Regions from separate parts of the Evansella cellulosilytica DSM 2522 genome, predicted to be linked through region 3. Evidence: riboswitches for the same ligand, from Rfam matches in the RefSeq annotation. Region 3 holds a riboswitch; each other region holds the start of a gene.
What was found. A riboswitch is a leader RNA that binds a small molecule or an ion and turns the genes downstream of it on or off. The one in region 3 is predicted to bind cyclic di-GMP.

Region 1 (11,304 bases), 1.7 Mb from region 3:
CCCATATTCGTTTAAAGTACCAAGGCTTTTATCGTGCAGAAGCGCTCGTTTACCCTTCTCCAATAGCGATTAGCGGTCTTGAAAAAATTGTTAAACAAGAAAAGGGAGACCATCCACAACCTAGCGCAGTTAATGAGGATGTGCTAATGACAATGGGGAACCGTGATTATGTGTCTACAGATCCTTTTAATCGTATAAACTGGAAAGCATCCGCACGTACAAATGAACTTCAGACGAAGATATTTGAAAAAGTGACAATTTCTCAATGGACGATAGTCGTTAATATTCGTGGTGAAAACAGCATGGTTCCTACAATATCAAATTTAGAGGAAGTATTAAGCCAAGTGACATACGCATGCCAGTTTGCAACAAAACAACAGATCTCTTTTGAAATGTATATCAACATTAGAGTTCCTAGATCTTCTGTAGGAATGCACCTACCGTTAAGTAGCGGGAAAACACATCTTGTCAAAGCATTAGAAATTCTCGCTAGAATAAGGAGGTCAAATTTAACTATCCCAATTGAATATACCCTTGATGGAATCATGAAATCAACTGATACTAAGCCTTTTATTCTTCATTTTGGAGCTTTAAATGCGGAGGAAGCTATTCATTACAAGCAAATGAGAGGTGGAACGATTCATGTTGTAAATAGCAACGGTGGAAGTGCCCATCTTGAATCAGTTGGGGGGGTGGAACATGATGAAAAGCTGGCAAAGTGAATGTATTCGTTGGGGGCATTATGGACAAGATCTCCTCCTCCTCTACTTAATATTAATGCCGATTTATGCTACAGAACAGCGGTTTCCACCTGCTATTCCATTTTTAATTATTAGTATTTCGTCGGCGATAATTTTGGGGTTAGTGCTCAAAAAAACAAACTCTGTGAAACTAACAGTATTACTTTGCCCACTCATTGTAGGGATGAGTGTATGGCTTGAATTTCCTCTACTGTTAGCTATCTTTTTCTCACTTATTTTTTGTTGGCGCGTCATTACTCATGTCGACGATGCTGAACTCGATAACGAGCTCAACTTGTTTTTCTACACTTTCTTCGTTGGGCTGTTTTACTACTTTGCATTCCATCATTTTGATGAGAGGATATTTTTCTTCATTTTCATATTTGTCCAGCTAGTAGTAACTCTCGGCTTGAAAATACTAAGCAGTATCTTTCATTCAACGACTAGTGGAAAAAAATCAACACAAGTAAAATGGTTGTTTGGCGGTTTAACTGTTATCGTTATTTCTTCTATTATCGTTGCTTTTAGCTATCCACTATTTGCGAAAATACTCGTTTTTACTTTTAACGGAATAGCGCATATACTAGCGCTTATTGCTGCTCCTTTTTTAATGCTCGTTCAATGGCTCGCTAAAGATACGATGCCACAAGAAGGGGAGATTGTAGAAGAAAGCTCAGGTGGGGAACAAATCGAACAGGGCTTCGAGGCAAGTCCGCCGATCGTAGATACTAGTGAAGTATTCTACGGTGTGCTCATCATACTGCTGATCGCTGGTGTTATTACAGCCTTAATAAAAATGAGAAGGACGACATTGAACAAGAAAACTCCTGTCATAGCTGATGAGCAAGAAAGTGCTGTTTCACCAATGCAGAGGTCAACAAACTTTTCACTAAAAACTTTATTCACGATAAAAAATGAAGTGCGAAAGCAGCTTTTTCAACTTGAAATAAAGCTATCAAAGCTTGGATTAGGCAGGAAACCCGATCAAACTTTAGAAGAATGGCTTTCGTCATTAGAGGTAGAAGCTTCCCTAAAACACACCATCATACATACGTATGAAAAGGTTCGCTATGGAGAAATGGACATTAAACGTGAAGATCGTGTTATTTATAAACAGGCGATTAAACAGGTGATAAAGCAATTAAAAGAATCGTGACAAAAGAGGCAGAGGATGACTCAAAAGGTGAAACTTCGACCTTTTGAGTCATCCTTCAATGTGCGGAGCCGCAATCTCTTAAAGCCTATTATAAGTCGATTTCTTATAGCGGGCGCGCGGCGAGTGGCGTCATTGCCAGAAATGATATTAGCTTTAGGGACAGCAACGTTGTTTAAACTAACTCCCCTTTATATAAACGCTTTTCGTACATAGTCAAAGACAATTTTTTACCTAATTGAAGTAGCTTTTGAACCTCTTGCTCTGTCACAAGAGAAATGACCGTCCCCTCTTGCCCAGCTCGCCCTGTTCTTCCGGCCCGATGCTTATATTGCTCTGCATCCCTCGGAACATCTAATTGAAACACATGCGTCAGTTCCTTAATATCTAATCCTCTTGAGGCCACATCTGTCGCGAGTAACAGTGGCGTACGTTTTTCACGAAATTGTCTCAATGCTTGTTCCCTCTCTTGCTTCGTTGTTTCACTATGAAGTAAACCTAATGGCATGCCATCGTACTCTAATTTAGCCGCATATGTTGAAAGTAATTGAATATCATTTGAAAAAGCTAATGCCCGTAATCCTTTTAGATTTATAAGCCGTCTTAGCGTTGTCATTTTATCTCTTTGCTCACAGATAATATAGACATGCTCTACATTATTTGCTTCTTCATCTAACTTCACTCGTACCACTTTTGCATCGTTCATTCGAATCTTCGCCTTTTCCTCTACAAGTTCATTTAAAGTTGCAGAGAAAACTAAAATTTGACGATCCTTTAACGTTGACTTTAATACATGATCTATTTGTTTTTGATGTTCGTTTGAGAAAAGTTGATCTGCTTCATCAAACACGACCGTTTTCACTTCATGAACCTTCAACTTCTTCTGCTGCATTAGCTCAACAGCTCTTCCTGGAGTTGCTACAACAATTTGCGGCTTCTTCTTCAGTTTATCTATTTGCCTCTTTACATTCGCACCACCAATAAGTGCTGCTCTGCCGATACTGCTCCCTTCTGTCCATATGCGAATTTCTTCTAAAATTTGCATAACAAGCTCTCGTGATGATGCAAAGATAAGTACTTGCATCTCCTTTTTATTAACATCAATTTTTTCTAATGTTGGCAACAAATAGGCAAGCGTTTTTCCCGTACCTGTTGGTGATTCTGCAATAATATCTTGTCCCTCTAAAATAGCAGGAATGACTTGCTTTTGAATTTCTGTTACCTCTTTAAAATGAGATTTTTTCCAAGCCTCTTGTAAAAATGGCTGAAAACTATGTATGATAGACGATGTATGACTCATTTGCTACTCCTTTTTTCGAACAGTGTATTTTTATATCTGAACTTGATTTTATCTTACTTTTCAACCGAGTTCAAAATATGAACGGAATTTTTTAATCAACTATATTAATTATAAAGGTGACGATGTTACTATGAGTATTTTAACGGTAAAAAATTTAAGCCATGGTTTCGGTGATAGAGCTATTTTTAATAATGTTTCTTTTCGATTATTGAAGGGCGAACACATTGGGCTCATCGGTGCCAATGGTGAAGGGAAATCGACTTTTATGAATATTATTACCCGTCAATTAGATCCAGACGATGGAAAAATTGAATGGGCTAAAAATGTACGGGTTGGCTTTCTCGATCAACATACTGTATTAGAAAAAGGTAAAACGATACGTGATGTTCTTAAAGATGCTTTTAAGTATTTGTATGACATGGAAGCAGATATGAATGCGATGTATGAAAAAATGGGGGATGTTGACCCCGATGAAATGACGAAGCTGCTTGAAGAGGTTGGCACGATTCAAGACATGTTAACGAACAACGACTTTTACACAATTGACGCAAAAGTAGAGGAAATTGCACGTGGACTAGGTTTAGACGAAATTGGTTTAGACCGTGATGTTAACGATTTAAGTGGTGGGCAACGTACGAAAATATTATTAGCAAAGCTCCTTTTAGAAAAGCCAGATATATTATTATTGGATGAGCCTACTAACTATTTAGATGAGCAACACATCGAGTGGCTAAAGCGTTACTTACAAGATTATGAAAATGCATTTATTTTAATTTCGCATGACATTCCATTTTTAAATAGTGTCATTAACTTAATTTATCATATGGAAAACCAAGAGCTTAATCGTTATGTCGGTGACTATGATCATTTTCAACACGTATACGAAGTTAAGAAACAACAGCTAGAATCAGCTTATAAAAAGCAGCAGCAGGAAATTTCTGAGTTAAAAGATTTTGTTGCTCGTAATAAAGCGCGTGTAGCTACACGTAACATGGCTATGTCACGACAAAAAAAGCTCGATAAAATGGATGTCATCGAGCTCGCAAAAGAGAAACCAAAGCCAGAGTTTCACTTTAAAATGGCTCGTACTCCTAGTAAGACCATCTTCGAAGCAAAAGACTTAGTCATCGGGTATGATGAACCGTTATCAAAGCCGTTGAACTTGCGCATGGAAAGAGGACAAAAAATTGCTTTAGTGGGTGCAAACGGAATTGGAAAGACTACCCTCTTAAGAAGCTTATTAGGCGAAATTAAACCGATAAGCGGGAATGTCGAGCGCGGTGAATTTTTAGAAATTGGTTATTTCGAGCAAGAAATTAAAGTAGATAACCAAAACACATGTATTGAAGAAGTGTGGAATGAATTTCCTAGTTTAAATCAAGCGGAAGTGCGCGCTGCATTAGCGAAATGCGGTCTCACAACGAAGCATATTGAAAGTAAAGTAGCTGTTTTAAGTGGTGGTGAAAAAGCTAAAGTGAGACTCTGTAAGCTTATTAATAATGAAACAAATGTACTCGTTCTCGATGAGCCTACTAATCACCTTGATGTTGATGCAAAAGAAGAGCTAAAGCGGGCATTAAAAGCTTATTCTGGAAGTATCCTTTTAATTAGCCATGAGCCAGAGTTTTACCAAGAGGTTGTAACAGACATTTGGAACGGTGAAAACTGGACAACGAAAGTATTTTAATGAGTTAATTGTAGCTTGCTTTTGACGTATATTGAGTTCTGAATCGGATTCTCTATGCAGCATGCCAACCTTAAGCGTATAAAGGGATTGCCTATCTAGTAGGGATTTTTTCAGAATAAAGGGGTTGGCTATGTAAAGCGATTTCTGTAGAGGAAAGGGATTTGCTATGCAATGGCAAACCTTGGCTTAAAAAATTGATTGAAGGGTAGATGGCATGCCGCCATACTACCTTTTTCTACATTTATTGGCGTTCATGTGAAGGAACTAGATATCATGTTTTCTTTACATTTTAGTGTGGCTTACTTTCGTGATGGGGTATTAAATCATGGTTTATGTCCCGTCAGACTATGCTCACTCTCACGACGGGATTTTATTTCGTGTTTTATATCCACTCAGACTATGCTCACTCTCACGACGGGATTTTATTTCGTGTTTTATATCCACTCAGACTATGCTCACTCTCACGACGAGATTTTATTTCGTGTTTTATATCCACTCAGACTAGACTCATCATCACGACGGGATTTTATTTCGTGTTTTATATCCACTCAGACTAGACTCACCATCACAACGAGATTTTATTTCGTGTTTTATATCCACTCAGACTAGACTCACCATCACAACGAGATTTTATTTCGTGTTTTATATCCACTCAGACTAGACTCACCATCACAACGAGATTTTATTTCGTGTTTTATATCCACTCAGACTAGACTCACCATCACAACGAGATTTTATTTCGTGTTTTATATCCACTCAGACTAGACTCACTCTCACGACGGGATTTTATATAACGTTTATCTACTTTTAGTCAAACTTCCACAAAGTACGTGTGGCCATACTCATATACATTCCATCGGACCTATTTCTAAATTGGTTATTAAACACATCCTTGCCTCGTTCGTATTTCATGTGAAGTACAAATGACAATTAAAAGAAGTACAAAAACGCTCGGTTTAGCATGTACATTTTTGATTTTTCATGTATACTACAACTTTACATCGAGTAGCGGGCCTGATAGCCTTTAATGGCTAGCCATTCCTTCCCCATGCTGACTTCCTGGCTGTATAATCATGCCATAAAAAGAAAACAGCCCCTCATTCTCCATCAAAAAGAGGGACTGAAAAAGAACAGAATAACTTTTTCAGTCCCTCCTTTAATAAAATAATAAGGGGCCATTTTCAACTTTAATCATGGCCTTTCTAAGGAGAAAAGATCACCTAGCTTCGTATAATCTTTTCCACCTAGCCGAGCAACGGGCTTCAGTTTTTTCACATCTATTTTTCCTTCTTTATACACCGAGTCAGCTATATGATATTGGACTACTCTGCCAATAATGAAATCGGTTATCGTAGTATCTTCTTGAAAGACAAGATGCTTTTCGAGCATACATTCCATTCTCACAGCTGCTTCCTTTAACCCTGGTGTCTTTACTCGAATACTATCGATAAGGGAAAGTCCTCCCCTCTTCACTTCGCTTTCATCGGGAGGCAGGTTTGCAGCAGCTTGATTTGCAGCTTCTACGTTTTCTTCATCGGTAACATGTACAACAAACTCTTTCCCATCCAAAATGTTTCGGGATGTGTCCTTCATTATTCCATTTTTCCGGCCAATCGATAATGATATTAGTGGTGGCTCAGATGAAACGACATTAAAAAAACTAAATGGTGCTGCGTTAACTACGCCTTCAGTTGATATAGATGTCACAAAAGCAATAGGTCTAGGTAAAATAGCGCTTGTTAACATACTATAGTTCTCTTTTTTACTTAAGGAATGTGGGTTTATACTTACCATAGAAGGAAACACTCCCTACATATTTTTTTCATACCATGCTTTCACTTGATCTATCTCTTCTCTCGTCAGCTGATGTCCTTGATTTGCCCAAAACACGTCTACTGCTGCTCCCGCTTCAGAAAGAGTCTTATCTAGCTCCTTTGTTTCTTCTGGTGGACAAATAGGGTCATTTGCACCAGCCCCAATAAAGACAGAAATTCCTTGTAGCGAAGGAATGTCAATACCACGACGCGGAACCATCGGATGCAATAGTGCCGCTCCCTTTAACGATTTTTCATAATGATAAAGCAGGCTTCCAGCGATATTTGCTCCGTTGGAATATCCTACAGCAACGACGTGTTTACGCTCAAATTCATACTGCTCTGCTGCTTGATCAACGAAATCTTTTAATTCCTTCGTTCGGTTTATTAAATCTTCTTCATCGAATACTCCTTCTGCAAGTCTTCGAAAAAAACGATTCATGCCGTTCTCATCGACATTACCCCTTACACTTAATACAGCAGCACCAGGGTCAATCATTTCCGAAATTGGTATCAAATCATGTTCATCTCCGCCAGTACCATGTAATAGTAACAAAGTGTTCTGATTACCAGCTTCTCCTTTTTTAAACACATGTTTCATTGACATTTGATTAGCCGCCTCCATTTTCTCCAATCATCTTACTATAAAAAAGTAAGTAATAATATTATATAATAATGAAATTATTCAATTCAAATGTAACGCTCTTCGATAACCTTTGCACTCGCCTAAAAATCTACATAATTCGACAAAATAGTTGTCTCATATTACTGCAGCAACTATAATAAAAATAGCGTTTACAACTAGTTTTACTATCACTTTTCATCAGGAGGATTCTAATATGAAAAAAAGAAAGCATCTGATAATGCTTTACATTACGGCCTTTATCTTTTTTCTTTCCATTGCTGTTCATGTATTACACCGTCATTTCCACTTTTTAGAAGGGTATTTCTTGTCTCACCACAATCATTCATCACATAGTTTTTCTATTCCTTTAAATATTTTAGTAGTTATTCCTTTTATTTTCTTATTAACTAGCGTAATTTTATATTATAAGAATAAAGAGCATCAGCAAATTTCGTTATTCATTATGCTCTCATTAACATTGAGTAGCATATCACTTATTGCTGGTGGTGATGGTTTAGTTGAATACCATTTCTCGATTTTTATGGTGTTAGCTGTGTTAGCATACTACGAAAGCATTCGTTTAATTATTTTCAGTACTATTATTTTTGCTATTCAGCACTTTGGCGGATACCTTGTTGCACCTGAGTTGATTACCGGCACAGCTGATTATCCTTTTAGTCTTTTGCTCATTCATGCTGTATTTTTAATATTTACAAGTAGTGTTCTTATCATCCAAATTAATATTAGAAATCAATATGTAAAAGAATTAACGAAAAAGGAAGAAGAGCAAAGAGATGTTTTAGAGAAGGTTACGACTAAATTAACAAGTACATCAAAGGACGTTTTACAAAGCATTGAACAACTAAACTTAGGTGTAAAGGAATCAGTTGCTGCTACTGGTGAAATAACAAATTCAATTCATACCATTACCGAAGGGGCTACAGAGCAACTGCAAGTTGCTAGAGTTAGCTATAACTCAATAGAGGACGTTTCTTCTGATATACAACTTATTAGGGAACAAATGAGACGTTCAAAGGACTCTTCAAGTAGCACGCGATCACTTGCACAATCTGGATCAAAAAGTATGATAAATACGGAGGGCCAAATGAAGGACATTTCAAATGCAGTACAACAAATGAACGAAGTTGTCGATCGACTACAAGAGCGTTCTTCCAAAATTCAGCAATCGGTCACTTATATGTCTGACATTGCAGAGCAAACAAATCTATTAGCTCTCAATGCAGCTATCGAAGCTGCCCGAGCTGGTGAATCAGGAAGAGGCTTTGCTGTAGTTGCAGATGAAGTTAGAAAGTTAGCCGATCAATCTGGTCATTATGCTCACCATGTTGCGAGCATTATAGAAGATTTATTAAAGGAAACGCAAGAGATTAGTATCGTTATGTCCGAAACGACGCAACAAGTAATGGAAGGTGCAGACCAATTATCATCTACAGGTGAGGTCTTTGAAAAAATCGTTGCTCAAACGGAAGTCGTCCACCATGATATAGGCGCTTCCTTTAAAATGTGTCAATCAATAGTAGAGAAAGTAGAAACGCTAAAAGCATCCATCAATGAAATGACAGATGTTTCAGAAGAATATAAAGCGAGTTCGGAGAATATGTCTGCTACAGCTGAAGAACAATTAGCAACGTATGAGAATTTTACCGACACGACTACACAATTAAAAGATATGATGGAAGAACTCGATGCCATTGTTGCTAGCTTTACAAAAAAAACTTAAATACTCATGAAAAAATGAGGGGACTTAAAGGTAAAATCAACCTTTGAGTCCCCTCTTACACATCATATAAAATACATATTATAAACAATATTAATGCCTGAAACGACCGATTACATAGTAGGAATGATTATTTTCAACTATGTACTTTTTTTTCATAGCTTTTTTTCGCCAAAAATATTCTAATATCTTTTGGCGTTAACCCCAAATCTCTCGCTTCCTTCAATAAACCTTTCCACTCCTCATCTACTGCCACCATCTTCATGTTCCCCAAAAACATCAAACCCCTTTCCGATAATCTTGCCTACTAGGTAACCCGGCTATCATAGACATTAAACATTTAGCCCTTAGATCCGTAGTTTTGCGCCTCTACTTTTCAATAGATTTGCCTTTATCTGGTAGGAGTTTTTAGTTTACCTGCAACAAAAGACTCAAAACTTTTCACCCTATTTTTCTGATTTATCAGATTATAAATCCGATGCCAAACTATTATGAACACCCCCACAGTGTTTTATAGTTCTTATTATCTATCACTATAAATAAAAAAGGTTAAAATGGAGTTAAAATTTTGTATGTTTTTATCTACAATTAATTACAAATTTCCACAAGCTATCCTTTAATGTCCTCGTCAGCAGTACTGAATTTATACCCGAAACCTCTCACCGTTTTAATTAATTTTGGCTTTGATGGATTTTCCTCGATTTTACGACGTAAGTTACTAATATGTACCATGACGGTTTTTAAATCGCCACAATGATCAATGCCCCAAATTTGATCATAGATTTTTTCAGCACTAAACACATGATTTTTGTTTTCAACTAGTAGCATTAAAAGTTGTAGCTCCTTTGTGTATAACGAAACTTTATTCCCTTTATTGAAAACATCATAACTATCTAAATCTATTTCTAGATTTCCACATGAAAAAACACGCTTTGGTTCATTGCGATTTGCATTCATTTTACTACGTCGTAAATTTGCTTTTATTCTTGCTTCAAGCTCCGTAAAATCAAACGGCTTCGTTAAATAATCATCAGCGCCCGCATCTAATCCCTTTACTTTATCTCTTATATCCCTTTTACAACTTAAAAATATAATGGGTGCTTCTGAAAGCATTCTAATTTTTTGACAAATCTCATACCCTTTCATTCCGGGTAAAAGTATGTCTAATAAAACTAGATGGGGATTATTATTTTGTACGATATTAATTCCCTCATAGCCGTCTTTCGCAGTAAAAACTTCATACGAATGCTTTTTTAAGTATAATGCAGTCAATTCTCTAATATCTTCGTCATCCTCAATGATTAACACTTTTTCTTTCATTCTTAACAACCTCCATAAATCAATTAGTCTACGATAGGTAACGAGATACAAAAGATTGCGCCATTTCCCTCTGTACTTTTAACTGATATTTCTCCATTATGGTGATGAATAATTTCTTTTGATATTGCTAGCCCTAGTCCTGTTCCAATCTTTCCATTTATCACTTTTTCTCCTTTAAAAAATCTCTCAAATACAAATGGTAAGTCACTTTCTTTTATTCCATGTCCATTATCCTTAATTTCTATCATAACCTCTTGCCTATCCTTCACCACAACATTAATCCAAATATCGCCGCCTTCATTTGTATGCTTAATCGCATTATAAATGATGTTAGTAAAAACTTGATCCATACGGTCATTATCAATGTCAATTCGTATATCTTGCTCCTCATTACCTGTAAAAACTGGTTTATGGAGTGTAATTTTCCGCCTTGTCACATCCGTTTCAAATTTATCGTACATTTGATTTATCCATTCATGTAAATTGCGTTCCTTTGTCATTAGTGTGATATCACCTGACTCAAGCTTAGAGATATCATATAAATCTTCAATTAATCTATTTAACATATTTACCTTATTCTCGACAGATTTTAAGTAGTGTGCGTCATTCGCTTCAATAATTCCGGCTCTCACTGACTGAATATAGCTCTGTAGAAAAGTGACAGGTGTGCCAAATTCATGTGAAATATTTGATAGCATATGCGTCCTAGCGTTTTGTAATTTAATTAAATCCTCATTCGCTTTCAGCAATTCATCATTTACCTCTTTTAAGGCAACAGTTCTCTCTCTCACTTTCCCTTCTAGTTCGTCGTTTATTTGTAGTAGCCTCTGATTAACATCATCAAGTTCTCTCATTTGCTCTTTTATTTTTCGAACTGCGAGACTCAATTCTATTAATGTTTTTGTCCTTGAAAGAAGCTCTCTTTTT
Region 2 (11,304 bases), 660 kb from region 3:
AATGACAGTTGCCCGTGGATTTATACAACTGATTCACTCTAATTCAAAATTAACATCCGAAGAAAAACGCTATTTGAAGCTTACAATGTCTGAACTTGATCGAGCACAGTTGATTATTACTGATTATTTATCATTAGCAAAGCCAGCTGATAAAGCTACGAAACAAATTCAAATATATAGCATCATTTATAAAGTGTTACATACGATTGAAGCTTATGCCCTCATGAATAATGTAAAAGTGAAAATGGATGTTCAAGAGGACATTACGATAATAGGAAACGAACAAAAGCTCACACAAGTAATTTTGAACTTAACTAAAAATGGCATTGAGGCTATGGAAAACGGTGGGGAACTAATCATAAATGGGTACCGTGAGAGGGAGAAAATTATATTATCCATAAAAGACACTGGTATTGGAATGTCCAAAGAACAATTACAACAAATAGGTAAGGCTTATTATTCAACTAAGACAAATGGCACAGGCTTAGGTTTAATGGTTTCCTATAGTATCATCGAATCTTTAGGTGGTGCGGTTTCTGTCAAAAGCGAAATCGGTCAAGGAACAGAGTTTATTTTAACGTTTTCACATTAAATAGTATGGTTTACCCACCAACCTTTTTTTATCTCTTAAGAATCAACACTAGTCTTTAACAGAGTCCTTTATATGGATGAGGGTGTAAAGTAAGTAGTGCCGATCCTAAGGAGAAAAATACAAAAATAACCGTAATTCCTAGTCCAAATAGATAGCAAATTGGACTAGGAATTTTTATTTTATAACATTTCCTTCAGTTATTCTTTAATTGGAACACGAAATATTACTTAGGGACACTGAAAAGTGAAAGAACACCCTTCCTCAGGGCCCTCGTGTTCTTTCACTTTTTCAGTGTGGCCTCAACACCAAAATCTTCACTTTTTAATTTACGATAAAATTTCCCATTAACCTTCCAAAATAAGCTGATTTATGAAAGTAGAAAACATGAGCGAAATAGATATTTATTTAATATATATTAGGGTAAAAAAAAGAGACCATTTCACATAGTGAAATGGTCTCTTTTTTTCTGTACAATTTATAGTTTTCTCATTATTCACCTAGAACATCTTCACGATAAAACTGTTCATAAGCTGCTTCATTAAATAATCCGACTTTTCGGCTCACCTCAACACCATTTTCATAGTGAACAAGTGTTGGAGTATAATCAATGTTGTAATCATTAAAACCGTGGTTAAATTCAAGTAAATTGAATAACACAACATCAACACCTAACTGTTCTGCTAAAGGTACTAAAACTGGGGTGGCCTCATTACAATATTCACATGTAGGGCTATAAAAGTATACCGTTACCGTTTCCTCATTTTCTAGCTTACTGTTTAATTCTTCAGGTATTATGACATTTTGATAAAGTGGATTATCAAGCTGATTTAATGTCTCACGATGTAATTGATCCTTACCAAAAGGATTACCTTCCGATTGCTGTTTATTTTGCTGAGATGTAACGAAAGCTAATGCAGCAAAAATAATGACAATAATTAATCCGAAAATGATAACCTTTTTCACTTTTCCCCTCTCCTCTCTGTAACAATCACGTAAACCATAATAATTGAAATGGAAAGAAAGGCGATTAGTGCTAGAAAAGGAATTGTGATGAATCCAAACCAATTAATATATAAATAATTGCATGGGATAATCCCACACCCTTCAGCAGTCTCACTTAACGCTGGTATTCTTTCTAGCATTACATGGTAAATAGAGAAGCTTAAGCCGATTAAACTAATAGGCAACGTATAGTAAGCCTGTTTCGAATCCTTCTTTATTGCTGCAATTGCTAGTGTTATTGCTAAAGGATACATAAATATCCTTTGCACCCAACAAAGTTCACAAGGAATAAAGTTTTCAATTTCAGAAAAGTATAAAGACCCGAGGGTTGCTATTAATGCTATCCCCCATGCAAGAAGCATAGCATATTCAATTTTCTTTTGTTTTGCTGTTATCGCCATAACATTTTCCTCTTTCCATAGTATTATGCAATTTGGATTGAGCGATTATACTATAAACTGATATTGGGTTTGAAGTCAAAAAATACGCTTTCTACCTTATACATCAGTATAACAATATAGAGAAAATGTTAATAGGTTACATGGTCCTATACGTTTAGTTTCATTGACGGACTAGTTGACTCTATATATTTTGTTACAGCTTCTGGTGGAAGCGGTTGGCTATACAAAAATCCTTGCATTTCATCGCAGCTTAACTTATTTAAAAATGCAACCATTTCAGACGTTTCTACTCCTTCAGCAATGACTCTCAGCTTCATATTGTGTGCTAATTGAATGATAGAAGTCACGATTGCTTGATCATTAGTATTATCAACTACCTCTTTAATAAATGATTGATCTATTTTTAACGTATCTATCGGAAATCTACGTAAATAACTTAATGAAGAATAGCCCGTACCAAAGTCATCGATAGAGATACTGACTCCAAATTGCTTTAGACGATACAACGTTTTAAGACATTCATCACGATTATAAAGTAAATCATTTTCCGTTATTTCCAAGTCTAACAGTTTTGGAGACAGGCCTGTTTTATCTAAAGTATTTTTTACTTTACTAACAAAATCTGGTCTCTGAAATTGCTGGGGTGAAATATTTATACCTATCCTTAGTTCATGACCTTCATTATTCCATTTCTTCGCTTGAATACAAGCTTTTTCAAGTACCCAATCCCCGATTTGGTTAATTAATCCTGTTTCTTCAGCAATTGGAATAAATTTGTAAGGAGAAACCTTTCCTAACTGTTCATCGTTCCACCTTAAAAGTGCTTCTACTCCGATCACTTTGTTTTCTTTTAAATCAATTTGAGGATGATAATATAGCTCAAAGTTTTCTTGCTCCATAGCAATTCTTAATCTTTTTTCCATAAGTAATTTTTCGTCATGCTCTGTTCGAATTGACGATTGATACCATTGAAAATCACCCTTACCTAACTCTTTAGCGTAGTGCATAGCCATTTCCGCTTGTTGAATTATTTGGTCATAAGTGACTCCTATGACAGGAAAATACGAGATTCCTATACTAGCTGTGATGTATAGTTCATTTCCTTTTACATGAAATGGTGATTCAAAGGCTAGTAATATTTCTTGAGCCAACTCTTGTACTTCCTCTTTAGACTTTGGAGAATGAAATAATACGGAAAATTCGTCTCCCCCATAACGATATATTTGCACTTTTTTATGTTGGATACTACTTAACGTTTGAGAGATAGATTGTATTAGTTTGTCTCCAGTAAAATGCCCTAAAGTGTCGTTATAAAACTTAAAACGATCTAAATCAAAGAAAAGAATGGCAAAAGGAAATTTCTCTGCATGCTTCATTTCAATTCTTGATCTGACATCTCTTTCAAATTTATCTCTATTTGGTAACCCTGTAAGAGTATCTACTGCTCCTAATTCCTTTATTACTTTTTCTGCCTGCTTTAAACGTGTAACATCTCGATGCATGATGAGAAATATATCGCTTTCCTGATTTGATTTTATTAAAGGCATTATTTGTGTCTTTAATATAAGCGGATTTCCACTTTTCTTTAAGGGAATCATTTCAAAGGAAGTGATTTTTTGTGATGCTAGTGTGTTACTAAACAATTCCCGTTCTTTAAATGAACGGTGTTGTAATGATAAATAGTTCACACCTATTAGTTCACTTTCTGAATAATCTAAAAGATCACAAAATTCTTCACTAACATATGTAATTGCACCCGTATCATTAACAAGTACGATCAATGCTGTCGTTTCTAATGCAATTTTAAATCTACTTATTAATTGTTCATATTGTTGATCTAGTGCTTGATCACTTTCAATGCTTGGCTGTTTTTCTTGACCCCAAACATGTGAAAACCATTTAGGCAAGTGAGAATGGTAATTTTTTTCTATAGTCTTCTTCTCTATTGAAGGTAACTTATTTATTTCCATTCTGTTCCTCCTTGAATTATCATTATTCATCCATGATTAGTTTGGGATAATCCCTCGTTTTGTACTGAAATATATTCCAGTATACAAAACTAACATTATTAAGTTGTATCAATATTAAAAACCGACCTAAATAACAAGGTCGGTTGCACTACTAGCTCCTGTATGTCCAAGTGCCCAAATCAAGACATATATTCTTCGCTACCTTTTAAATTTTTAGCTTAGTTAAAACTGATGATGATTTTACAGCTGATTTCTCACGAAAGGAAGCTGAAGTAATAAACACGGTATGCGAGTATCCTAAACTAATAATCAACTACATTTTACCATGCGCGCATTTCTAGAAAAGATTACTAGTTTAATTGTATTATTTTCTAAAGTAAAAATACAAGCATAATTTTACATTTTTTTTATAAAAAATCGATATTTGCTGAATAATAAAGTTTTCTAAATAGTAACAATTTAGTCACATCACTGTCAAATGATAGCGTTTCCGGTCAAAAACAATGGATTATAATAAAAATAAGAATAGACAAGTGAGGTGAGTGAATTGGAAGTGAAGCTGTTTGTTAGTTCAAACATTAATGGCAAGATCGTTGAGAAAAGGTTGAAGGAAGTCATCAATGATATTGGCTTACATGCTCACGTAGAAATTCACCATCAAGATCCCCCTACTTTAAATGGATTTTACTATACTCCAACACTAGTCGTAAACGATAAAGTTGTATCAAGTGGCAAAGTATTATCAAAACAAGAAATGACCAACTTTTTTTTATAGGCTCGTTTCTTTTCTATTATATCGGGTATCCTATTAGTAAGAGTAATTCCCTAAAGAAAAATTAGAGGGAGGGTATTATGGAAACAGTTGAATTGAACCACGGTAAACTATCTTACATTGAGTATGATGAGACAAATAGGCATCTTCATGTACATTTTAAGAATGGTGAATACGTTATTTATTATGAGGTTTATAAGCTCGATTACGTCGGTTTCTTATCAACAAAGAACTATACAGAGTTTTTTGAGGAAAGAATCGAGCCTCGGTACCCATCTCGAACCATAAGTTAAAATTGTAACTGTCCATAAGTGAGGAGTTTGGCAATAGTTACAATCGCTGTACCAATATAATCAAATACAAAGGTACAAGTTATAAGTGAAGACTTAAAGGGAGACTCAAAAGGTAATTTTCACCTATCGAGTCTCCCTTATGCAATGGTTGGTAGCGTCGCAATCTCTTAAAGGCCACTTAAATGGAGTTCTTATAGTCAGCGGGTGGCGAGTGGACATTGCCACCTGTCTTTATAGACGCTGAAAAAGTTGCTCTTTACTTTTTCAGTGACCTTTTTTTATGTTAATGGCATTGATTTGCACGTTGTGTATAATCAAGAAATAAAACAGACTTATAGTAGCTGGCACATCTTTGAGACTGCCTCTACTCGTTTGCGTGATTTTTGATTAAGTAATTGTTGATTTCCTTTTGCGAGATTGGTTTACTGAAGTAATATCCTTGTAGTTTGTTACACCCCCATCTTCGCAACATATTAAAGTGTTGTTTCGTCTCTATACCTTCTGCTACTATCGTCACACCCAATACTTTTTTTAAGTGAACAATCCACCTTAACAAATGTTTTTGTTTTTCGTCACCGTTATCAGTTTTTTTTACGAAGCTTCGATCAATTTTTAATTCGTCAATTGGAAGTTCTCTTAAATAGCTTAAAGAACTATATCCAGTACCGAAATCATCTATACTTATTTTCATGCCGTGTTCTCTAGCTTGACTAAGTAAAGATTTTGCTTTTTCAACATCTACAGCAACAGATTCAGTAATTTCCATAATAAAATGATGAGGGTCTAACCCAGTTTCCTTTATAATGTTTACTAACTTTTCAATATAATTTTTTTTCATTAACTGTTTAATACTAAAGTTTATTGCAATAGGTAGATCTTTTAACCCAGTTGTTCTTTGAAGAACAACATGATTTTTACACGCCTTCTCAATAATCCAATCTCCTAAGGGATGAATTAGCCCCGTTTCTTCTGCGATATCTATAAATTTATCAGGAGGTATCAACCCTTTGTTAGGATGGCGCCAACGAACTAAAACTTCAAGTCCACCCCAACCCCCTTTATCAACATCCCATTGAGGGTGATAATACAATTCAAATTCTCCATTTTTTATGCCAGAATGCATTTCCGATTCTAATTCAAAAGCAGCAACAATTCTTTCTTTATATACTGGATCATACCATTCGAAAAAGCTTTGCGGCTTTCCCTTTGCTTGTCGATGGGCTACATCTGCACATTTCATGAGAGATTGTAAATCATGAGCGTCATTAAACCACTTTGAACTACCAAAAGTTGGTTTTAAATTAAATTCATAGCTGTCAACGACTAAAGAACGAGAAATACTATTTTTCCAACTTTCTACGAGTGCTTCAATATCACTTTTTTCATAAACACCAGTTACTAGTGCCATAAATGAATTATTACCTAGTGATATCCATGTACAGTTACTAGGTGATTTTTCATTCAGCGTATGATATACAAGCTGAAGCAATTGGTCGCCAACCTCAAAGCTGAACAATTCGTTTATTGACTTAAATTGGTCGAAATCCATAAATATTACAAATGCAGTGCTATCTTTTGTTCTTGTTGCTTTCCAATCATTAAATTTCACATGTAAAATTTCTCTAGATGAAGGTATAGATCGATTATTTTTACTAATTTGTGAGTAAGACCACCGTTTTCGTCCATAAAGTCTTATCGGAAACTTTCTCACTTCTATCCCTCCAATTAAATCGCTTTATTTCATCAATTCCATCCACTCATGTAACCGGTTTACTTGAACTAATTGTTCGTGTTCAGCCTCGTGCGAATGTTCAGATATGTAAACAGCATTCATTCCCATTAAAAGTGCAGGAGCTATCTCATTGATAAAATTATCACCAACAGAGACTGTTTCTTTCGGGCTAACATCATACTTTTCTAAAAGCTGTTCAAAGAAACTTGTCGTCTTTGTTGGCTTTTGAGCAGAAGTAAGCACTTCGTGAAAAATCCCTTCTAAGTCCAATTCAGATAATAAACGCGATACGTCATCCTCATCACTATTTGTTAATAGAACAATACTTGCTTTCTCTCTTAAATTCTTTAAGAAAGTAGTAAGTCCTTTAATTTTTTCTAATTGAAATTGGTCTGTAACCATATAATCCTTCGTTTCCACATATCGTGGATAACACTCATCGACACCGTGATGAAGAGCACAAGCACAAGGTAGCCACCATCCGTCTCCAATAGCAATAATATTTTTAAAATCAAAGGTTATTTGCTTTTCCCCATATTGCTTTTCAACCTCAGTAACTCGATTTCCGTTCCAGTCTTCAGCCTTTACAACAGTCAAGGTCATTGGGTCTACTGTTAGTATCGCATCATTTTTCGTGTCGTATGCTTTCCCTATTGCTACAGGGTGCTTTCCAGCCTTCATTAATTCATAATCGCGTACGAATGCCTCAAGATTCTCAGGTGGTACATCTAGTTTTAACCTTTCTGCATAATAATCAAAATGATCTGTTCCTTCGTATAAAGTTCCATCTAAATCAAATATAAATAATTTATTTTCCACTACTCTTCACGTCCTTTTTTTAATTGATAATTTATTGGTGCTTATTTTACTACCTTTTTATCCATTCATCAGATTAATATATATTGCTTACAATGAGCAAGTTTTTTATTAATAACACTGCCTAGGTTACGTACCTTCCTTTCAAAAATATTGTGAAATAGCGAAGATTACGGCTAATATTTTCATGATTGTTAGGTTTTCTACTATTTTTTTTGTAAAAATAGTGTAACAATCGTGTAAATTATATAGCTTTTCCTAAAATGGTGTTGTATAATCATTTTCGGTAAGACATGAATCTACAAAAAGCGAGGGGTTAAAAAAATGAAAAAATTGTTTTCTGCATTACTATTATCTTTAGCTACACTTTCATTAGCGGCATGCGGTGACGAAGAAGAAATTATTATGGGGTTTGTTCCTTCTCAAGATTCTGCAAACATTGCAGACACAGTTGAGCCTCTTGCAGAGAGACTTTCAGAAGAGTTAGGTGTAAAAGTTACTGGACAAGTAATGACTAACTATTCGGCGTTAGTTGAAGCAATGGGAAATGATCAAGTTGATATCGGCTTCCTACCTCCATTCGGATATGCTTTAGCAACAGATCGTTATGATAATGTTGAAGTTGTCCTTGCGTCTGTACGTCACGGAAGTACTACTTATCAAGCACAGTATGTAGTTCGTGCTGACTCTGGAATTGAAACATTTGCAGACTTAGAAGGCAAAGCATGGGCATTCCCAGACTTATCTTCTGCTAGTGGTTATTTATTCCCTGCAGCTCAATTAATGAATGAGCTAGGTGTTGAAGATGTTGATAGCTGGGTAAGTGATATGATTCAAGCTGGTTCTCACGACAACGCATTAATGGAAGTTCTTGAAGGTGGAGCTGACTTTGCAACAACGTTTGACGATGCACGTGATTCTATTGCTGGAGATTATCCAGAAGTTTATGATGAGTTAGTTATTTTAGGCTATACTGATGATATTCCAAATGACACAATCAGTGTTAACACAAACACTTTATCTTCTGAACTTATTGAGCAACTTGTTGCAGTTTTCATGTCATTTAATGATGATGAAGAAATGATTACAATCATGGATGAAGTATACAACTGGACTGGAATTGCTGAAGCGCAAGATAGCACATACGATGTAGTTCGTATGACTTATGAAAGTTTAGGAATTGAAGTAGAATAAGTATTAATATAAAAAATAGGGTAAAAATAACAACAAGAAATGGTAGGGGAGAAGATATTCTCCCCTCCTCTTTTGTCTGTTTCGATCACAAAAGAGGTGGGTGTTTCCTTCCTATAACTACAGAAATGAGGGATTAGTAAAAAATGATCGAATTTAAAAATGTCTCACTCGTCTATCCGAACGGCACACAAGGGCTAAAAAACATAAACTTAAAAATAAACGATGGAGAATTTGTTGTAGTCGTTGGACTCTCTGGAGCTGGTAAATCTACACTTATTCGAAGTATGAACCGTCTAGTAACTCCTACAGACGGGGAACTGTTCATTGATGATGAAAATATCTTAGCATACAACTCGAGAAACTTAAGAAAACTTCGTACTGAAGTAGGAATGATCTTTCAAAATTATAATTTAGTAAAACGTTCAACAGTAATGAAAAATGTTATTTCTGGAAGACTTGGATACACAGGTACATTAAAAAGCTTGCTTGGTATTTTTTCAAAGGAAGAGCTTTCCCTCGCCTATCAGAGTTTAGAACGTGTAAACATAGCTGAAAAAGTTTACCAACGTGCCGACCAACTCAGTGGTGGTCAACAGCAGCGTGTAGCAATCGCTCGTGTTTTAACGCAACAGCCTAAGGTTGTATTAGCGGACGAGCCTGTAGCCAGCTTAGACCCACCTACTTCACACCAAGTAATGACATACTTGAGAAAAATCAATAAAGAAGACAACATTACTACTGTTGTTAATTTACACTTTATTGATATGGCAATGGAATATGCCGACCGCATTATCGGAATGCGTGCTGGTGAAGTTGTATTTGACGGGCCTGCTAGTGAAGTGAGCGAAAGTACATTCGAAGAAATTTACGGAAGAAAAATTCGAGAGGATGACCTTGTAGGGGGTCAAGACGATGAGTAGTCAAACAGAAGTAAGAGGCCTAACTTCATCAAAAGCAAAGACAAGAACGACGATTATATTAGTCGCTATTGTAGGGATATATATGTATACGTCTTGGGCAACGAACTCATCTATAATTGACCTTATAAATGGTTGGGGTGGCTTTGTACGTATTGCAACTGATCTATTCCCACCAAATTTTTCTTACATTCCTCAAGTTTGGGAAAAGTTAGCTGAGACGATACAAATGGCGATTATTGCTACTACGATGGCAGCAATAGTTAGTATACCAATATTCCTGCTATCAGCAGCAAATTTATATCCTAACGCTTGGGTACATATGCCTGTTCGTTTTGTTATGAACATTCTTCGTACAATACCTGATATTTTATTAGCTGTTATTTTCGTTGGTATTTTTGGTGTAGGTGTATTCCCAGGTATTATGGCACTATTTATTTTCTCACTAGGGCTATTAGCAAAACTAATGTATGAAACGATTGAGTCTATAGATATGAATCCACTAGATGCCATTAGAGCATCAGGAGGGAATACAATACAAGTCATTTGGTATGCTGTATTGCCCCAAGTGTTACCGCAATTCGTTTCATTTAGTCTATACGTTTTTGAAGTAAATGTTCGTGCATCAGTAGTACTCGGTTTTGTTGGTGCAGGTGGTATCGGTCTATTACTACAACAACAAGTGAGTTTCTTTAACTATCCACGAGTAATGACAATTATTATCATTATATTTATCGCTGTTGTAGTCATTGATTATATTAGTAATAAGATAAGGGAGAGATTAGTCTAATGGAATTAACAATGCCACCAAAGAAAAAACGTTCCAAATCTAAGGTGATTAGAAATATTCTTATTGCCATTGCACTGATCGCCCTTTACTTATGGACCTTTCTAACTATTGAAATTCGTTGGGAACGGGTATTTAGTGAAAGAACGATTGATAATTTTACTCGTGTAATACCACAGCTTTTTTCTCCTGATTGGTCTGCATTTGGAAAAGTCATGGGGCTTATGTGGGAGACACTTCAAATGGCCTATACAGGAACATTGCTTGCCGCTATTTTAGCAATTCCATTTGGTTTCTTTGCTGCTAGTAATGTGACGAAAAGTAAAGTATTAAATACATTATCAAAAGGGGCACTAGATGCCATTCGTGCCTTTCCAGAACTTGTACTAGCCCTCATGTTCGTTGCAGCAATTGGACCTCGCCCTTTCGCTGGGGTACTCGCTATTGCAATTGGTTCAATTGGAATGCTCGGTAAACTCTACAGTGAAGTTATCGAGTCAATCGATATGAATGTTGTAGAAGCTTTGGAAGCAAACGGAGCAAATAAAATTCAAGTATTGTACTATGGAATAATTCCACAGATCATTCCTGAATTTTTATCTTATGCAATATATCGTTTTGAAATTGACGTACGTGCTTCTACAATACTCGGTATCATTGGTGCTGGGGGTATTGGTACGTTAGTCACAATCGCTACTCAAAACCGAAACTGGGATGAAGTAGGAATGATTCTTTTAGTTATCATCGTGGTTGTAACTGTTATTGATTACTTAAGTGCCGCAATTAGAAAGCGAATTGTTTAATCATAAGAAGAACGTTAACAACAGC
Region 3 (11,304 bases):
TGGATGCCAATATGTATGGTTTCCAATGATGTGCCCTTCCTCCGCAGTCCGCTGGACAATTTCTGGATATGCCTCTGCTCTAGCTCCCATTACAAAAAATGTAGCAGGCACGTTAAATTCACTTAGGACATCCAAAACCTGCTCTGTGTATCTAGGATCAGGACCATCATCAAACGTAAGTGCAACACGGTTATCTCCTGAATCACCTTGTAAGACTACAATATTCGGATAACGCTGTTGTAATAATATATTTGATACAGGTTGACGAATCCTTTCTGTTTCAGGGCCTCCTTCAGGGTTGGGTATGTCTTCATTTTGTCTATCTTTGTTCCACCACCATACTGGTTCGGCTACCTTCTCAAACTCTGCGTGAGCATAAATAAACGGTAGTAAACTGAAAAACATCATCGCTATTAACGTCACTCGCAAAATACCATATCCCATAAACTACACTCCTCTTTCATCACGTTTTTCCTTCTTCGTAAAAGCTTCGGATATTACTCAAGCTTATTTTTAAATTAAACTAATTTTTTTATTCTACAAATTCTGAAATAGGTGTTATAGAAAAATTTAAAAATAAACGAATAATATTAGAACGACAAATTGTCTTTTAGAATACAATATTGGAAGAGGGTGTGGTGAAAGTGACAGCAAAAGACAATGAAAAAAATCAAGAAGGTAATGTGGAAGCAACGTTGGAACTTATTAGAATCATTCATCGAAACCTTGGAATAATAACCGCCATTTTATTATTAACTGGGCAAATAACTATAATGGGTGTATTTGTTACTCCGAGAGGATTTAGAGTAACAATGGCTGGTCCGATTACTGGATCGAGAAGAATAGAAAGCAAAACAGGAAATCCGTTAGTTAACTTGACGATAGATGTTATTGACATTTTAATAGCAAAGCAACTATTACAAGATAAATTTTTTATAACTGGGAGTGCATTAACACCATTCGGGTTTACTATTAATGCAGGTGGACCTCTTTTAGGGGTTGAAAGAATGGTACCTAAAGTGCCTTCATTATTTCATGATCTAGATAACTTTAATATGCTCGTTGCCAAGTTGTTAAACTTCGATCCAAGTATTGCAAATAAATACCAAAGGAAGTGAGTGAAATGCATTTAACTGATCTGCCCACTACTCGTCCATCAAAGACATTAGGCTTTATCATCGGAATATCGCTAATTTTATTTATATACTTTTTTACCGAATTTGAGGATTTGCCTGAACCAGATTCAAATTGAAGGTCCAATATTCCCCTCCTGTATCGAATAGTATTCATTTGACAATAATAAATATGGAGGTGGTATATATGTCAAGTCCATATTTATGTCCAAGCTGTAAAACGAATCGGTCCCGATTTAATATTATTGAACAAGTTGCTACACCAGTAAAAATGGACCCACTAACAGGGGAAGTCGTCAACACGTACACGAACGACAATTTAGACGCCTTCCATACAGCTTATCAAGGACCAGTTAATAAAGTACAATGTGGATCATGTGGTCTTATCGAGGATGAAAAATCATTTGTAAAGTTTGCAGAGCATAACCCTAGAAAAAGTTGATAAAAATGCTCGTTCTATAATATGAGCAAACTTTAAGGTGATGTGAGAACCCACGTCCCATGATACTTGGGCGTTTTATTATCATTTAAGACGAATATAAATAAAAAACATTTAACTAGCTAGCCGAAGCTTGTTAAATGTTTTTATTTTACTGGGCGCTTAGAATTCCCTTAGAGGAAATTTAAAAACTTAGCAAAACCCTTTTTCTTTATTTTTTTTCACGCCATCCCATGTTCCTACCGTAATATATTTCATCCATTTCTAACTGAAGTCGTTCAGTAATTTCTTTTTCTTGTTCACTCGTTAGATGTTCTTTTTTATAGCCAAATAAATAATTATTTATGTCAAAATCCTTAATTCTACATTTCGTATGAAAAATATTCTCTTGATATATATTGACGTCAATCATATCATATTGTTCTTTCACTTCTTCAGGAATATAATTTTGGATCGAACTAATATCATGGTCAATAAAAAGCTTATGTCCACTTATGTCTCTTGTAAATCCCCGAACACGATAATCCATCGTCATAATATCTGTGTCAAACGAGTGAATCATGTAGTTTAACGCTTTTAAGGGTGAAATTTCTCCACAAGTAGCTACATCGATATCAGCCCTAAACGTACTAATCCCTTCATCTGGATGATACTCAGGATAAGTATGAACAGTTATGTGACTTTTATCTAACTGCATGACAACCGAATCAGGCAGCGGTCCTGGAGATTCATCAAAAGAATCTGTCGGTACTTCCACTACTGGACCTTCTGAAACTAATACCGTCACACTTGCACCTTGTGGTACGTAATCTTGTTTGGCTACGTTTAAAACATGTGCTCCGATAATCTCGGCAACATTTTTCAAAATTTTCGTCAACCGCTCTGCACTATACTGTTCATCAATGTATTCTATATATGCTTCCCTTTCTTCTTTCGTTCTCGTATAGCATATATCATACATATTAAAGCTTAATGATTTCGTTAAGTTGTTAAATTCATGTAATTGAATACGCTGTTCATGCGTTAAACTCACTTTTGATCCCCCTCTTTGAGTAAACACTTTCTGTACAGTTTATATTTATGCTACCCATTTATTTATAAATAAAAACAAATTTAAATAAAGAAAAAGGCCGTTCTCGCTATAGCGTAGAACAACCTTGAACATTGAATTAAACTTTAAATTTTCTCACTTCATTTAATAATTCTTCAGCCATACTAGATAACGTTTCAGCAGATGCAGAGATTTCCTCCATAGAGGCCATTTGTTCTTCTGTTGACGCTGCGACATTTTGAGAATAGCTTGCTGACTCCTCAGCAATTTTTGCTGCTTCCTCAATAAATGTTTGCATTTTATTTGTTCCTTCCGTATTTTCTTTAACAGCACGTAAAATTTGGGCAATTTGCGTTGTCAAATCGTTTACAGACAACGATATTGTTTCAAACTCGTTTCCAGCGTCATTCACTAAAGTTAAACCACCTTCTACAGACTCTCTACCTTCTCCCATCATAGTAACAGAGCGATCAATATCTTCTTGAATGTAGTGAATTAAATGTCTAATCTCCTCTGCAGATTTATTGGATTGTTCAGCTAACTTTCTTACCTCGTCTGCAACGACAGCAAAGCCTCTGCCGTGCTCGCCAGCACGAGCAGCCTCTATTGCTGCATTTAATGCTAATAAGTTTGTTTGTTCTGCAACATCTGTAATTAATGATATAATCGAACCTATTTCTTTTGATTTATCTCCCAATTGTTGCACTACATCTGATATTTCAGCAGTTTTCGAATTGATTTTATCCATTTGTTTCATAGCTTTTTCTATTACGACCTTACCGTTATTAGACTTATCACCAGCATCATTCGCAAAGCTACTAACCAATTCCACACTCTCAGTGATCTGTTTCATACCTACAGCAATATCTTTTACTACTTCCTTTGCTGCACCTGTACTTTGCACTTGTGTCTCAGCACCTGTAGCAACTGATTGAATAGATCCCGTAATTGTTGTCGTTGCTTTCGTAGTTTCATCCGCACTACTTGATAATTGTTCAGAAGATGCAGCTACTTGATCAGTATTAGACGCAATTTGTGCTACCATTTTTCTAAAGTTATTTGTCATATTCCTAAAAGATTCATTTAAAACATAAATCTCGTCACGACTTTTCACTGTAAGAGAATCAACTGTTAAGTCACCATCTGCTAACCTTTCAGAGATTTGGGCTAGCTTCACAATTGGCTTCGAAATCATAGTTGAAATAATAAATCCACCAACAATAGCTATCACAAGTGCTACAGCACTTATTATTAAAATAAGTATCATCGCTGTTGCTGATTCAGCTGTTGTTTGTTCACTATGTTCTGCTACAATCTCATTTAATAAATCATTTAACTGTTGTGACTCATTTATCATTCTATTTTCTAATAGAACTAAGTCTCGGTTAGATGTATCACTACTCCCCATACCATTAGTCGTTATATCTTCAACTTGGTTACTATAACTATTATTTAAGTTTTGCAAGATTGTGAGACTGTCTGTTACTTCTTCGACCGTGCTTAGCTCTAACCCATTATTTATTAACTCACTTCCAATTTGACTTAATTCAGTAACACGGTCTAAATCTTCTATATCACCATTTAAAAAGTATCCACGAAAATGACTCGTTTGTTGACTAATATTTGATTCAATTGAAGATGAGACACTTCTTATTTCCATTACATTATTTATTAAGTAATCATAAGATTGATTTGTATTCCTCATACTAGTAAACGAAACAACACTCCCAATACTAAAAATAATACAAATTAATATAAAACTTGATAGTAATTTTGTTCTTAATTTGGCGTTCCATGTAAAGGTAAATCTCTTAAAAAAGCTTTTCATGATGTAATCCCTCTCTTATGTTGTGAGTAATTATGTATTTTTACAAAAAAAAACTATCCTAAAAAAAGAATAGCCAAAAAGTGTCTTGGTAGTCTGGCGGTCTTTGCAATGCGTTAGCTTTAGACCCATGACTTTGCGTCCTATCCTTTCGAAATAGTTTGCCTTTATCAAAATTATGATATAAAGTATTTCTAGTAATATAGTAACGAAAAACGATACCTCTAACAACATTTTTTTACAAAAAAATATAAAAAAACTTAAATTAATACAAATATCGACATTTGATATATTGTTTCAATTGTTGTATGAGAAAGGATGTAACACATGAAATATTCCATGATTGTACTTGATTTAGATGACACATTATTACTTGAAGACTTAACTATTGGCAACCACACTAAAAAAGCTTTAATGAAAGCGCAAGAGCTTGGAGTCAAAGTAGTATTAGCATCTGGTAGACCAACATTTGCTATGCAACATTTAGTGAAAGAATTATCTCTCGACAAGTATGGGAGTTACATTTTACCGTTTAATGGTGCAAAGATAATCAATTGTAAAACAGACGATTCTTTATTTAGTAGTACGTTAAACCCGAAAACAGTTCACCACTTATATGAACTTAGTCAAAGAGAAAATGTTTTTATTCACTCGTATATAGGAGATACTATTATTACAGATAAGAACAATGAATACACAGAGATTGAGGCTAAAATTACCGGGTTACCTATTAAGGAAGTATCCAGTTTTATCGATACAATCCAAGAGCCAGTTGTAAAAGTATTAATGTGCCATGCCCCTGAAAAGCTCGTTAAAGTCGAAAATAAGTTAAAAGAAGAATTAGGTGATTCACTCAGCATTTTTCGATCTAAGCCTTATTTCCTTGAGTTTATAGAGCCGGGGGTAACGAAAGGATCTAGTCTAGAAAAATTAATTAATCACTTAGGCATAAATCGTAGTGAAATAATTGCTGTTGGTGACAGCTATAACGATTTAGAAATGATTAAATTTGCTGGTCTAGGTGTGGCGATGGGGAATGCGCCAGAAGATATAAAGGAAATAGCTGATTATGTTACGGACACAAATATAAATGAAGGCGTTGCATCAGTTGTAGAAAAATATATTTTAAATACATTGTAAAAATAAGGATGTATCATGAGGTAATCAGTCACCTTGTGATACATCCTTATATTTTTGTAAAAAGTGGTATCTTAAAAGCGCAATTTTTTTCTATTGAATTTATCTTAAAGCAATAGCGGGTCCACCGTAGTAACGTAAAAGCCCACTATAAGTAGGTTCTTATAATGGGCTTTTGGCAAGTGAAAACATTGCAATTTCTTTTATAACTTATAAAACAGCTTCATCAAGTCTTTTGTATTAAATCTTAAATTTACTAACTTCATCCTGTAGCTCTTCAGCCATACTAGAAAGTGTTTCAGCAGATGCAGAAATTTCCTGCATCGATGCCATTTGTTCTTCAGCAGATGCTGCAACATTTTGCGCGTAGCTAGCTGAATCAGTTGCTATATCTGATGCCTCTTCTATATAAACTCTCATTGTTTCAGCATCTGAAGTGCTCTCCTTCACTGCTTGTAAAACATGATAAATATGATCAGTTATTCCATTAATTGATTTGGAAATTGTTTTAAATTCTGTCCCCGCATTATTTACCAAAGTTAAACCGTCTTCTACAGATGTACGGCCTTGCCCCATCATAGAAACAGATTTATCTATATCTTCTTGTATGACATGAATCAAACTACTAATCTCCGAAGCAGATTTATTAGATTGTTCAGCAAGTTTTCGTACTTCATCAGCCACAACAGCAAAACCTCTACCGTGTTCTCCAGCACGTGCAGCTTCAATTGCTGCATTCAATGCTAATAAATTAGTCTGTTCAGCAACGTCTGTTATAAGTGTAATAATAGAATCGATTTGCTTTGATTTATCTCCTAAGTTTTTAATGACATGAGATATTTCAGATGTTTTCGCATCTATGGCCTGCATTTGCTTTATAGCTTTTTCAACAACACCAACACCATTATTAGACTTTTCTCCTGCTTCATTCGCAATATTTGTAACAACTTCCACACTACTTGATATGTTCTGAATACTTTCTGTCATGTCCGCTACAACTTGTTTGGCCGAATCTGTACTCTTCATTTGAGTATCTGCTCCAGAAGCCACAGATTGCATCGATTCAGTGATCGTGGAGGTAGCTTTACTCGTTTCTTCTGCACTACTCGTTAACTGCTGAGAAGATGCAGCAACTTGTTCAGTATTCATAGCAATTTTTGAAAGCATGTTTCTTAAGTTATTGCTCATCTCAATAAAAGATTCATTTAAATCATAGATTTCATCCCGGCTTTTTATCTTAAGTGGTTCAACTGTTAAATCACCAGCTGCAAGCTTTTTTGACATATTTGCAATTTTAATAATTGGTTTTGTAATAATAGTGGCAATAAATATTCCACCAATGACTGCGAAAATTAAAGCAGCAGCACTGATCGTTAAGACTAATGTCATCGCCATGGCAGTTTCTTGCTCTGACTCTACCCTTCTCTCTTCTACAATTTCATTTAAAAATACGGTTAAATCAGCTGCATAACCACGCAAGTTATTTTCCATCGGTAAAATATTCCTATTTGCATAGTCAATACGTCCTGAACTCATCGACCTTACTTGTAGTGCTGTATTTAAGTAGCTTTTATTTAAAGTATCAAGTGCATTTAATTGTTGTTTTGTTTCCTCCAGCGTACTTAATTCCATTGCCTCTTCTACAAGTTCACTAACATGATTGTTAATCATTGTCATTTGATCCATTTCTGACTCTTCCTCTGTTAGTAAATAACCACGAAAATGACTACTTTGCTGATTGACACTTGACTCAATTTCACTCGTTATATTTCGAATTTCAATTACTTGGTTGATCAAGTAATCGTATGATTGCGTTGATTTCTGCATGTTAAAGTAAGATATCCCACTTCCTATACTAAAAATAAAGCAAATAAATAAAAAACTAGCTAGTAATTTAAATTTTAGATTAAAGCTTCTCTTTACTTTTAGTTTCTTTGGTAACTTCCATTTCTTTTTTTGACCAACTTTAAAAATATTTTTCAATGTCATCTCTCCTATCTGTCATTCTACCCTTAGAAATAAAAAAACTATTCGTCATTTTTAGAATAGTCAAAATTTTAAAATGTAGTTTTCACATGAACAACTTTTGTAATTGATCACAAAACCGTTTATGTTTCTAACCTTTTAAATTATTTGACTTTTTTAAAAATGATGAATTAGCAACAAATTATAGCATAAAAATAATATTACTGGATAAAGTTACATAAAACAACATAATTCTGTTAATTATGATGAAAAGTACTATTTTTTTTAATAGAGATTGCTCTTATAAAAAAAGAGATCCCTCTCAAAGAAAGTATTGAGAGAGACTGTAGTTATTATAATTGATAATAATTAAACCAAGCAATTAAACGATCATATCTATCCTTTTGATGTAAAGGGCGACTTAAGCCATGGAATTCGTCAGGATACCTGATCATAATTGCTTCTTTCTTTAACCTTTTTAACGCTGTAAAAAATTCTTCTGTTTGCGATGGTGCTACCCGCATGTCATTCTCACCATGCATTAACATGACAGGAGTCTTTACTTTTTCTACATGTCCAAGTGGCGAGTGTTTCATTAAATGAGGATAATCGTTCCAAGGCTGACCTCCATATTCAAATTCATCAGCCAAAGTTATATCCGACGTACCGTATCCACTAACGAGGTTAGTGACACTTGCACCAGCACAGATCGCTTTAAATCGGTCGGTCTGTGTTGCGATCCAACACGACATATAGCCACCATATGACCATCCATGTACAAACATTTTTTTCTCATTTACGAATCCTTTGGCTAATATTTTGTCAATTCCATTCATTATATCTATATAATCAAGATTCCCCCAATTTTTATCGATACTACAACTAAATTTTTGACCATATGTTTCGCTTCCTCTTGGATTAGTATAATAAACAATGTACCCTTGCGCAGCTAGTAATTGTGCAAGAAACATAAACGTAGGTCCATATGCTGCATGTGGTCCACCATGTATCAGTAAAACAAGAGGATATTTACTTGTTTTCTTAAAGTGACTAGGATAAATAATCCAAGCATCTATATCTACATTCCCGCTAGTTTTATAAGTTGTTTTTTCCCATTGACTAAACGTGACTTCTTGTAAAATTTTATCATTACTATTTGTAATTTGACTTAAATCATCATCAATTAAAAGATATAGTTCCTGAGGTGTTGTAGGATTACTTACTGACAAAATTACATTCTTTTCGTTTGTATACATGCTTGATATAGATTGCTTTTCGCTACTCAGCAATGGACTTATTTCAAATGATGGAAGCCTTAGCTCATATAATGAGCCTGCACCTTTATCTGATATAATAAATAATAGTCTATCCTCTTGCCACCCTACATTTGCTCCCCCTTTAAAGCCAACATCTGAAGGTTGACCACCAATTGGTCTATCCAGTTGTCTTGTGATGTTTTGAGCGTCACGTTCGGTAAGTGGACCTTGTTTGATTTCTCTACTAATGTTATTCGTAAATTCTTCAACTTGTAATACCCATAGATCGTTTGTTGTGGAAGCACCCTCCATATTGTTATGGCCACTAAAACTAACAAATTTTCCACATGGAGACCAATTCGGACTACTCGTAGGACCAGGTGCATCATATAATAAATAGTTTTTCTTTGTCTTTAAGTGGATAATCCATAAATCATTTTTTTGTTCATAATCCGCTTCCTTTGACTTTCTAGCACAAACGACTAAATACTCATTATTAGGTGATAAGCTAGGAGCACTATAGTCATAATCATCTGTAGTAATTTGTATTCCTTGCGCTTTAAAGTTTGGTGTTATTTGATTTGGTACAGCCGTAATAAATACATGATTGTTTCCATGGCCAAAATACCCTTGTCCATCAAAACGATATGTGAAACGACTTATGACCTTTACTTCATTTTTCTTTTTTTCTTTCTCTTTATCTTTCTCATCTTTTGTTTTATGTTTATTGCTCTCAATAGCCTTTAGTCTATCATAATCATAATCTGGAGCTCCAGGATAAGGTGTCCAAGCTTCATGATAATCATTAAAAACATTAGCCGAGTACAGAATATTACTACTATCTGATGTCCAAATGAGCGGTCCCATAACAGCTTCCTCTGTTTTTATACAGTACGGCTCTCCACCGTCCATTGGAAGGATCCATATTTGACTTTTTTCACTACGCGTTGAAATAAAAGCAAGCTTTTCTCCGTCTGGAGATAGCTTAGGGTTATTATCTTTGTCAGAGTATGTCAGTTGCTTTTTTTCACCTGACACTAAGTCCATTAAATAAATATTTGATCTCATTTCATCCTTCTCTTTATCAAGTTCTTGAATGACATATATTAATTTATTATTATCATTCGTTAACTGTGGATTTCCTGTAGATTTGAAACGATATAAATCGTTTGTATGTAGTGTCCTTTTCACATTCCATCCTCCTCAATACGTTTTTTGATTTTTAAGTAAACATCGTTAAATGTTTAATGTCTATATATTAGGTTAAAGAGTTACATGTTGTATATAATGATTAAGAGTATATATAGTATCGAAAGGATGAATTGTTATGAATGATATAGTAGTCTCTTTACGAAAGAAAGTGAAAGAACATGCTCCACTTATACATAATATAACAAATGTAGTAGTAACAAATTTTACTGCAAACGGTTTATACGCCATAGGTGCTTCCCCTGTAATGGCATACGCAAAGGAAGAAGTTGCAGATATGGCTAGTATTGCTCAAGCCCTTGTTTTAAATATTGGAACATTAACAGCGGAGGATGTAGAGGCGATGTTTATTGCTGGCCAAGCCGCGAATAAAAACAATGTTCCTATTGTTTTAGATCCTGTAGGTGTTGGTGCTACCTCCTATCGTACCGAAACTGCAAAAGCACTCTTAGAAAAAATAGATATACAGGTCGTTCGCGGAAATGCAGGAGAAATCGCCAACTTAATTGATGAAAATGTTGAAATGAAGGGTGTAGATTCTAATGTTCAGATCAACAATCTCGTTGATTTAGCAAAAAAAGCAGCCGTAAAATTAAAAACTGTAATAGTGTTAACCGGAAAAACCGACATAGTAACAGACGGTGTGACATACTATCAAATTCAAAACGGCGATGAACTGCTTACTAAAGTAACAGGAACAGGCTGCTTGTTAAGTGCTGTAGTTGCCTCTTTCATCACACAAAGTAATAATATTCTCGAAGCGTCTGCAGCTGCTGTATGTTTTTATGGATCTGCGGCTGAAGTTGCTGCTAGTGCTTCATTAAACAAAGGTCCAGGTCATTTTCAACTACACTTCCTAGATTACCTTTACACGATAACAGATGAAAAAATAAAAGAGTTAGTAAAGTTAGAAAAATCGATTGATTAACTAACAAATATGTGATTCCACAAGAATTAGCTTCTCTAGCATTATCTACAAAGAGAAATATTTTTTTCCTAAAGAAGAACTCAAAAGGTGAAAAGTAGAGGGAACTGAAAAATTCAGTATTTAACTATTTTAACCACTCAAAGCAATGAAGTGAGTCGTTGCAACCTTTTAAAAGACTACTATGAGTGGGTAATTTCTCATAGTAGTCATGCAATCTTTTGATTCACCCTCATGTCTATTCGTCTGCAATTGTATTTGGAAATAACAATGACATATTTAATGCTCTATCTGCTGTTTCTTTATGGTTTGTGTGAGCTTCAATTTCTTTATTTATTTTTTTTATATCTTCTTGGATGATATT

Region 1: it holds a riboswitch for cyclic di-GMP, as region 3 does, so the genes downstream of both, BCELL_RS21965 (anti-repressor SinI family protein) here and BCELL_RS11610 (methyl-accepting chemotaxis protein) in region 3, are expected to answer to the same signal.
Region 2: it holds a riboswitch for cyclic di-GMP, as region 3 does, so the genes downstream of both, BCELL_RS14840 (sensor domain-containing protein) here and BCELL_RS11610 (methyl-accepting chemotaxis protein) in region 3, are expected to answer to the same signal.

What each region holds. Positions count from the first base shown of each region.
Region 1 is NC_014829.1:852,208-863,511, reverse strand. Features, by position in the region: gene BCELL_RS03880 (DUF58 domain-containing protein) at 1-722, shown strand, start outside; gene BCELL_RS03875 (hypothetical protein) at 700-1,896, shown strand; gene BCELL_RS03870 (DEAD/DEAH box helicase) at 2,069-3,193, opposite strand; gene BCELL_RS03865 (ABC-F family ATP-binding cassette domain-containing protein) at 3,324-4,880, shown strand; gene BCELL_RS03860 (flavin reductase family protein) at 6,072-6,674, opposite strand; gene BCELL_RS03855 (alpha/beta hydrolase) at 6,690-7,295, opposite strand; gene BCELL_RS03850 (methyl-accepting chemotaxis protein) at 7,534-9,060, shown strand; gene BCELL_RS21965 (anti-repressor SinI family protein) at 9,194-9,322, opposite strand; cyclic di-GMP riboswitch class I at 9,365-9,457, opposite strand; gene BCELL_RS03845 (response regulator transcription factor) at 9,667-10,377, opposite strand; gene BCELL_RS03840 (ATP-binding protein) at 10,401-11,304, opposite strand, start outside.
Region 2 is NC_014829.1:3,188,683-3,199,986, forward strand. Features, by position in the region: gene BCELL_RS14825 (ATP-binding protein) at 1-592, shown strand, start outside; gene BCELL_RS14830 (thioredoxin family protein) at 1,082-1,555, opposite strand; gene BCELL_RS14835 (disulfide oxidoreductase) at 1,552-1,995, opposite strand; gene BCELL_RS14840 (sensor domain-containing protein) at 2,142-3,965, opposite strand; cyclic di-GMP riboswitch class II at 4,094-4,177, opposite strand; gene BCELL_RS14845 (thioredoxin family protein) at 4,519-4,740, shown strand; gene BCELL_RS14850 (KTSC domain-containing protein) at 4,818-5,030, shown strand; gene BCELL_RS14855 (putative bifunctional diguanylate cyclase/phosphodiesterase) at 5,395-6,741, opposite strand; gene BCELL_RS14860 (HAD family hydrolase) at 6,766-7,581, opposite strand; gene BCELL_RS14865 (phosphate/phosphite/phosphonate ABC transporter substrate-binding protein) at 7,903-8,772, shown strand; gene phnC (phosphonate ABC transporter ATP-binding protein) at 8,916-9,692, shown strand; gene phnE (phosphonate ABC transporter, permease protein PhnE) at 9,685-10,479, shown strand; gene phnE (phosphonate ABC transporter, permease protein PhnE) at 10,479-11,279, shown strand.
Region 3 is NC_014829.1:2,529,891-2,541,194, forward strand. Features, by position in the region: gene BCELL_RS11590 (polysaccharide deacetylase family protein) at 1-444, opposite strand, end outside; gene BCELL_RS11595 (hypothetical protein) at 645-1,118, shown strand; gene BCELL_RS23200 (hypothetical protein) at 1,124-1,252, shown strand; gene BCELL_RS11600 (hypothetical protein) at 1,321-1,575, shown strand; gene speD (adenosylmethionine decarboxylase) at 1,784-2,605, opposite strand; gene BCELL_RS11610 (methyl-accepting chemotaxis protein) at 2,742-4,451, opposite strand; cyclic di-GMP riboswitch class I at 4,536-4,624, opposite strand; gene BCELL_RS11615 (Cof-type HAD-IIB family hydrolase) at 4,776-5,588, shown strand; gene BCELL_RS21645 (HAMP domain-containing methyl-accepting chemotaxis protein) at 5,826-7,568, opposite strand; gene BCELL_RS11625 (S9 family peptidase) at 7,904-9,997, opposite strand; gene thiM (hydroxyethylthiazole kinase) at 10,134-10,943, shown strand; gene BCELL_RS11635 (hypothetical protein) at 11,179-11,304, opposite strand, start outside.